One region of the Microbacterium sp. GXS0129 genome, then DNA from elsewhere that is predicted to be linked to it. Evidence: riboswitches for the same ligand, from Rfam matches in the RefSeq annotation. Region 1 holds a riboswitch; the other holds the start of a gene.
What was found. Region 1 has a riboswitch for thiamine pyrophosphate ahead of thiM (hydroxyethylthiazole kinase). Riboswitches for the same ligand answer to the same signal wherever they lie in the genome.
Positions count from the first base shown of each region.

Region 2: it holds a riboswitch for thiamine pyrophosphate, as region 1 does, so the genes downstream of both, ACIQJ5_RS01325 (ECF transporter S component) here and thiM (hydroxyethylthiazole kinase) in region 1, are expected to answer to the same signal.

Region 1 is NZ_JBIZVZ010000002.1:319,012-322,909, reverse strand. It holds gene thiD (bifunctional hydroxymethylpyrimidine kinase/phosphomethylpyrimidine kinase) at 1-652, opposite strand, end outside; gene thiE (thiamine phosphate synthase) at 649-1,296, opposite strand; gene thiM (hydroxyethylthiazole kinase) at 1,293-2,108, opposite strand; TPP riboswitch at 2,099-2,195, opposite strand; tRNA gene ACIQJ5_RS07930 (tRNA-Leu) at 2,272-2,357, shown strand; gene ACIQJ5_RS07925 (ANTAR domain-containing response regulator) at 2,450-3,070, shown strand; gene ACIQJ5_RS07920 (hotdog fold thioesterase) at 3,125-3,553, opposite strand; gene polA (DNA polymerase I) at 3,597-3,898, shown strand, end outside.
Region 2 is NZ_JBIZVZ010000001.1:297,666-301,563, forward strand. It holds gene ACIQJ5_RS01315 (nitrate/nitrite transporter) at 1-183, shown strand, start outside; gene ACIQJ5_RS01320 (Fic family protein) at 258-1,448, opposite strand; TPP riboswitch at 1,615-1,723, shown strand; gene ACIQJ5_RS01325 (ECF transporter S component) at 1,718-2,344, shown strand; gene ACIQJ5_RS01330 (ABC transporter ATP-binding protein) at 2,355-3,797, shown strand; gene ACIQJ5_RS01335 (energy-coupling factor transporter transmembrane component T family protein) at 3,794-3,898, shown strand, end outside.

The DNA of each region.
Region 1 (3,898 bases):
CGCTGGAGAGCGAGCAGCCGGTGCCGTGGGTGTTCGTCGAGTCGAGGCGCGCTGCGTCGACGACCACGACCTCCTCGGTGCGCGCGTCGACGATGGCGTCGGGTGAGCGCTCACCGGCAAGGTGTCCGCCAGTGATCAGCACGACGGTCCCATCCCGCCGCGACACCCGGCGAGCCTGATCCAGGGCGGCGTTCCAGTCCGTCGCCGCCGGTTCGTCGGCGAGCACCGCGAGTTCGGGCAGGTTCGGCGTGACCACGTCGGCGAGCGCGCTCAGCGCCCGCAGCGCTATTTCTGCTGGCGGCTCCAGCAGACGATCGCCGCTGGTGGCGACCATGACCGGGTCGAGCACGACGACGGGCGGCCGGTGGGAGCGCAGCCAGTCGGAGACGACGTCGATGCCGGCGATCGTCCCCAGCATGCCGATCTTCACGGCATCGATGGCGACGTCGGCGGACAGGGCGTCCAGCTGGGCGCGGATCATCTCCGGCGGGACCGCGTGCACGGCCGTCACACCGCGTGTGTTCTGCGCGGTAAGCGCGGTGACCGCTGCCATCGCATATCCGCCGAGGGCGCTGATCGACTTGATGTCGGCTTGTATCCCGGCACCGCCGCTCGGGTCGGATCCGGCGATCGAGAGCACACGGGGGATCATCGCCCTTCCCCCGCCGACGTCCAGGCCGTCAGGAGGTCGGCCGCTGCTCGTCCGGGGTCATCGGACGCACAGACGGCGGAGGCCACCGCGATTGCGCTCGCGCCGGCGCGACGAAGCGCGGCGACATCCTCGACGGTGATGCCGCCGATGGCGACGCAGGGGAGAGGGGCGTCGGCCGCGAAGTCGGCGAACCCTGCCACCCCGAGCGGTGCCGGATGGTCGGGCTTGGTGCTGGTGGGGTGGATGGCGCCGACGCCGAGATAGTCGATGCCGGCGGCCTCGTCGAGCGCTGACAGGTGGGCACGGGTGTCGGCTGTGAGGCCAAGGACGCTATCGCGCCCCAGAAGCGCCCGGGCGACGGCCGGCGGGAGATCGCTCTGCCCCAGATGCGCGCCGTCGATTGCGACGCCGGACGCACGCGCAGCCAGGACGACATCGACGCGGTCGTTGACCAGCAGCCGGGCACGCCCGGCGATGACGTCCGCAGTCGCCGCCGTGAGATCGAGGAAGTCGCGCGCCGAGACGTGCTTCGCGCGCAGCTGCACGGTCTCCACGCCTGCGTCGACGGCGGCGTCGATGACATCCAGCAGGCTGGTGCCCGGTGCGGGTTCGCTGGTGACGAGGTAGATGCCGCTGACGGTCATGACAGCACCGCCTGATCACGAACGTCGGCGGACGTCAGCGTCGCCAGGGCATCCAGCAGGGCGACCGCGAAGCTGCCGGGAGCGGGGGCTGCGACCGCGGCCGTCTGCGCAGCGATCGTGTACACGGAGGTCGCCGCGGTGGCGGCGAGCAGCGCGTCCTCGGTCAGTGCCGCGAAGGCCGCCATGACCGCGCCGAGCGCACACCCGCCCCCCGTCACCCGGGTGAGGAGCGCCGTTCCCGTGCCGACGCGCACCAGTCGATGCCCATCGGTGAGGTGATCCACGGCGCCACTCACCGCGACGACGGCGCCGGTGCGGTTCGCGAGCTGGTGAGCAGCCTCCGTGGCGGCTTCGACGTGGTCCGACGCGTCGACGCCACGACCTCCTCGTCCGTCCCCGGCGAGCGCCAGGACCTCGCTCGCATTGCCGCGAACGATCGTGGGCCGGAGTGCAAGCAGATCGGCAGCGAGAGGAGTGCGCACCGGCAGGAAGCCCACCGCGACCGGATCCAGCACCCAGGGCACCCCCGAGGCATGTGCCGCAGTCGCGGCTTCGCGCATCGCGTGGCGCTGATCCGTGTGCGGCGTCCCGAGATTGATGAGCAGGCCATCGGCGACGGTGGCGAAGGCTCCCGCTTCCTCGGGGACGTCCACCATCGCCGGCGACGCGCCGAGTGCCAGCAGGACGTTGGCGGTGAACCCCGTCACCACGCTATTCGTGATGGCCTGGACGAGCGGCGCGCGCTCTCGAAGGCGGTCGAGCAACTGTGCGCAGTCCTCGATGGAAACGGACGCATGGACGAACGACGTCATGGTGACATCCCTCCGCTCGTGTGAACGAGATCAGGTTCGACGGGTGTGATCTCAGCGCCCCTCGTGGGCGCACCCCGTGTCGCCGGCCAGCCTAGCGCGCGCCGTGCACGATGCGCGAAGCACGGGAGGGGTGCGGTAGTGTCGAGGGGTCTTCGACGCACTTGCCGGTGTGGCGGAATGGCAGACGCGGAGCACTCAAAATGCTTTGTCCGAAAGGGCGTGCGGGTTCGAGTCCCGCCACCGGCACCACCTCCTCGTTTTCCTCGCCCGCATCACCGCCGTAGCCCCGGCAGAGCGCGCCTGTCCGGGTGAATCACGGATGTATGCCATAGAATCGGCAGGTGACCGATCAGGACCAGACCGAAATTCCGGCCGCTCCCGCACCCCGTCGTGTGGTCGTAGCGGAAGACGAATCGCTCATCCGTCTCGACATCGTCGAGATCCTGCGCGACAACGGATTCGACGTCGTCGGTGAGGCCGGCGATGGCGAGACCGCCGTCGCCCTGGCTACCGAGCTGCGCCCGGATCTGGTGATCATGGACGTGAAGATGCCGCAGATGGATGGCATCACCGCGGCTGAGAAGCTCAGCAAGAACCACGTCGCGCCCGTCGTCCTGCTCACCGCCTTCAGCCAGAAGGAACTCGTCGAGCGCGCCAGCGAGGCCGGTGCGCTCGCCTACGTCGTGAAGCCCTTCACCCCGAACGATCTGCTTCCGGCCATCGAGATCGCCCTCGCGCGCTACGAGCAGATCATCACGCTCGAAGCTGAGGTCGCCGACATGGTGGAGCGCTTCGAGACCCGCAAGCTCGTCGACCGCGCGAAGGGGCTGCTCAACGAGAAGATGGGCCTGTCCGAGCCGGAGGCGTTCCGCTGGATCCAGAAGGCGTCGATGGATCGCCGGCTCACGATGCAGGATGTGGCCAAGGCCATCATCGACCAGCTCGCCCCCAAGAAGGGCTGACCCCGACATCACGAAGGCCGCCCCTCGGGGCGGCCTTCGTCGTTCCGACGAGTCTCAGCGCGCGTCGCGGAGCATGTTCGTGATGCGCAACGTGGAGTTGCGGCGTCCTCGCTCGTCCGTGATCGCGATCTCGTGCACGGCGAGCGAACGACTCACGTGCACCGGGGTGCAGACCCCGGTGACGAAGCCCTCGGTGATGGACGCGGTGTGCGTGGCGTTGATGTCGATGCCTACGGCGTAGCGGCCGGGTCCGGCGAGCAGCGTCGCGTGCATCGAGCCGAGCGATTCGCCGAGCACGACGTACGCACCGCCGTGCATCAGTCCGAGAGGCTGTGTGTTGCCCAGCACCGGCATCGTGGCCACGACACGCTCGGCGGTGAACTCGACCAGCTCGATGCCCATCTTCTCGGCGAGGGCTCCGAGCCCCCGCTCGCGTGCCCATTCCAGGGGGCTCTTCTCGATCTCCGCGGCGCCTTCGCTCATGCTCTCCTCGCTCCATGTCGGTGCCCCTCATTAGGCTGGAGGGGTGACGGACTCCGCAAAGCCTACCCTCCTGGTCGTCGACGGCCATTCGCTCGCTTTCCGCGCGTTCTTCGCGCTGCCGGTCGAGAACTTCACCACCAAGGACGGGCAGCACACCAACGCCGTCTACGGGTTCCTCTCGATGCTGGTGAACCTCATCAAGGCGGAGCAGCCGAGCCATATGGCCGTCGCCTTCGACCTCTCGCGCCAGTCCTTCCGCACGCGGGAGTACGCCGAGTACAAGGGCACGCGTGCGGAGACGCCGAAGGAGTTCTCGGGGCAGATCCCACTCATCCAGGAGGCGCT
Region 2 (3,898 bases), on a different contig from region 1:
GCGATCTTGTTCATCGGGCTGGCGATGGACCTGCAGGGCGCGGGCGATCCGTCGCACTACAGCCTGGACGCGTTCCGCGTCGCCATGCTGACCCAGGTTCCGCTCTGGCTGCTGGGCGCCGCAATGATCCTCCGCGAACGCCGCCTCGTGCGGCGGATGATCGGGCTCTCGCGCCCCCGCTGACACGCTCTGCATGTGTTCTCTCCCACACTCCGCAGTCGGCCGCGAACGAGCGAGGAAATCTCTTACAACATGCGTCACCGGGCCTTTTCGCGGCGTCCCGCTCGCGCAGCGAATCGGTCGATCGCGGTGAGCACTTCTTCGCTGCGCCAGAACGGCCCGAGCTTGTGTTCAGCCTTGGACTTCAGGATGCCGGCATCGACGAGCGCCTGAAGTGGGGGATAGACGTTCGGCTGCTTCACGTCCAGGGCCTCTGCCGCGGCGGCGGAGTTGAGAACGGGTTGTCGTGCGATGACATCCAGCAACCTCCACGCGTTGCTCGAACGTCGCGCCGTTAGGCGTGAGTCCCACGACTTCCTGATGTCATCGACTTCTGCGACCAGAAGCCGCGCGTTCGCGACGGCACGACCAGCCGCGGACGCGAACGACATCACGATAGGCGCAGGATCACCTGCCCGGTAAGCGGTGAGCGCATCGTGATAGCCCTCGACGTTGGCGAGGAGGCCTGCCGATACGGGCACCGCCACGTTTCGCGTGACGCCGCGATTTCGCAGCAGTGCCTGGGCCAGAGCGCGGCCGGTTCGTCCGTTGCCGTCGGTAAACGGGTGGATGGTCTCGAACTGAGCGTGCGTGATCGCCGTCGAGACCAGAGCGGGAACGTCTCGGCGGCCCGCGAATGCGACGAGGTCGTCGATGAGGGCCGGGATTCTCTCGTGCACAGGCGCGACGAAGTCCGCGCCGATGGGGGAGTCGCTGTGAGTCCCGATCCACACGGCCTCGGTTCGCCACTGGCCGGGAGTATGCCGCGGCTGCTCGGCCATGAGCACGCGATGGAGCTCTCGGATCATGTCCGGGCTCAGATTCTCGGCAAGTGAGATGGCAGCGGACATGGCGCGCGTGTTGGCAGCGATGAGTTCAGCGTTGCGACTTCCCCGGGCGCCGAGTTCGGCGCTGAAAATCGCGCGGGCGCTCGCCGTGAGGTTCTCGATCTGCGACGATGACGCTGCCTCGGAGCGCAGCAGAACGGGAGCGAATGCCGCGACCCGATGACCGAGCTCGGCGTCGAAGCGCGTGAGTTCAGCCGTGGCGTTCTCCGCCGCCGCAACGACGGCGGGGTCGAGTGCTGGCATCAGGCCGGCGATTGGCGCCGGAATTGCCGCCCGATAGCGGTGTGGTACGACGCTGATGCTGTCTGAAATGGGGACCGCGGGGTGCCAGTCGACCGTCTCGTACCGAATGGCCGGCCACTCATTGCGGTCGTTACTCATAATCACCTCCTCGCTCTTTATGAGTAACTCGGTTACTCATAAAAAGCCTACCGTCATTTATGCCCAGCGTGGCAGGGCTGTGATTAGCACAAACCGGCACTAGGCGCGGAGGTCATCACGATCGAGTCGGGCAGCCGGACCGCTGCGCTCGCGGATCGCTATACTCGGGGGACACCACGGGAGTCCTCGTCGAGGGCTGAGAGGAAGCGATCGCGCTTCGACCGTCGAACCTGATCCGGGTCATGCCGGCGAAGGAAGGGAATATTTTCGTGCATTCATCCACGTCTCCACAGCTGCACGCGGCGGCCCGCCGCATCGACACCCGCTGGCGGGTGGTCGACATCGTCGTGGCGAGCGTCATCGCGGTGGCCTGCGCCGCCCTGTTCCTGATCTGGAACGTCGCCTACGAGGGCCCGTCGGCGCTTCTCAAGCCGCTGCTTCCCGGCGTGCAGGGCCTGCTTGCCGGACCCTGGCTGCTGGCCGGTGTGCTGGCCGGATTCATCGTCCGAAAGCCCGGCGCCGCGATCTACGCCGAGCTGGTGGCCGCGTCGATCTCCGCGCTCCTCGGCTCGCAGTGGACGGGGCTCACCATCGTCTCCGGCGCGGTGCAGGGTCTGGGTGCCGAGCTCATCTTCCTGCTGTTCCTGTACCGCGTGTGGAACCTGCCGGTGGCTGTCCTCGCGGGTGCCGCTGCCGGTCTGGCCTGCGGCATCAACGACCGCATCCTCTGGTACTCGGGAGCGGATGCGCTGTTCACGACCGTCTACATCATCAGCACGACCATCTCCGGCGCGGTGATCGCGGGTGTCGGCAGCTGGCTGATCACGAAGGCGCTGGCGAAGACGGGCGCGCTGTCGCGCTTCGCCTCGGGTCGTCACGCCACCGCGCGCGTCTGAACCGGCCGCGATGACGGCGGTGGCGCTGGAGGCGCGGGACTGGGGGTGGCGATACGCCACACGCCGGGCCTGGGCGGTGGCGGACGTGACCTTCCGGGTCGAGCCCGGGGAGCGCGTGCTGCTGCTGGGCGCCTCGGGATCCGGGAAGTCGACCGTTCTGCACGCCTTCGGGGGCGTGCTCGGCGGCGACGATGAGGGGGAAGCCCGTGGTGAGCTCCTCGTCGACGGATCCCCGGCCACCGCCGTCCGCGGGCGAGTCGGACTGGTGCTACAAGATCCGGACACCCAGGCCGTGCTGTCGCGGGTGGGCGATGACGTCGCCTTCGGTCCGGAGAACCTGGGCGTTCCTGCGCAGGAGATCCCCGCGCGGGTGCGGCGGGCACTGGACGAGGTTGGACTCGACGTCGCCCTGGACCGATCCACGTCCGCGCTCTCCGGCGGCCAGAAGCAGCGTCTCGCGCTGGCCGGTGTGCTGGCGATGCAGCCGGGCGCTCTCATCCTGGACGAACCCACCGCGAACCTCGACCCGGAGGGCGTGGCCGAGGTGCAGGGCGCCGTCCGCCGCGCGCTGGAATCGACCGGTGCCACCCTGCTGGTGGTGGAGCACCGCATCGAGGCCTGGCTGCCCGTGATCGACCGGATCATCGTGCTGGGCGAGGGCGGTGTGATCGCTGACGGTCCGGTGGAACGGGTGCTGGGAGATCGCGGTGCCGAACTCGCCGCCGCGGGGGTCTGGGTGCCGGAGCATCCGCCCCAGCGCCCCGCCGCTGCGGCGACCGCTCCCGGAGCCACCCTGTTGCGGGGTACCGAGCTCGCCGTCGCGCGGGTGGCCGGCCACCCCGTTGCCGGTCCGCTGAACGTCGATGTGCGAGCCGGTGAGGCGCTCGGCATCGTGGGACGAAACGGAGCAGGGAAGTCGACGCTGGCGCTCACCGTGGCCGGTCTCATCGCGCCGGCCGCCGGGGTCGTTGCCGCCGCCCCGGAGCTGGCCGCGGGGCTGCGCGCCGATCCGTACCGCTGGCGCTCGCGTGATCTCCTGACGCGGATCGGGATGGTCTTTCAGGAACCCGAGCACCAGCTGCTGTCCACCACCGTGCGGGGCGAACTGGAGGTGGGGCTGCGCGCGCTGAAGAGATCGGAGGCGGAGGTGCGAGCCCGCACCGATGAGCTGCTCGCGCGCCTGCGGCTGGATCGTCTCGCCGACGCCAATCCCTACACGCTGTCGGGAGGCGAGCAGCGGCGGCTGACCGTGGCGGCCGTGCTCGCCACCGGTCCCCGGGTGATCGCGCTGGATGAGCCCACCTTCGGTCAGGATGCGGTGACCTGGGCGGAGCTTGTTGCCCTGATGGCCGAGTTGCGCGATGAAGGCCGCGCCATCGTGGCCGTGACGCACGACACCGAGGTGCTCGCCGCGCTGCATGCCCGCACCGTCCGGGTGGGGGAGGCCGCGTGACGCTCGCGATCCCGGTGGGCACCACCACTCGTCAGCGGGGCGGTCCCATCGCGCCGCGCTCACCCCTGGCCAAGCTCGGGGCCTCGCTGCTGCTCGCCCTG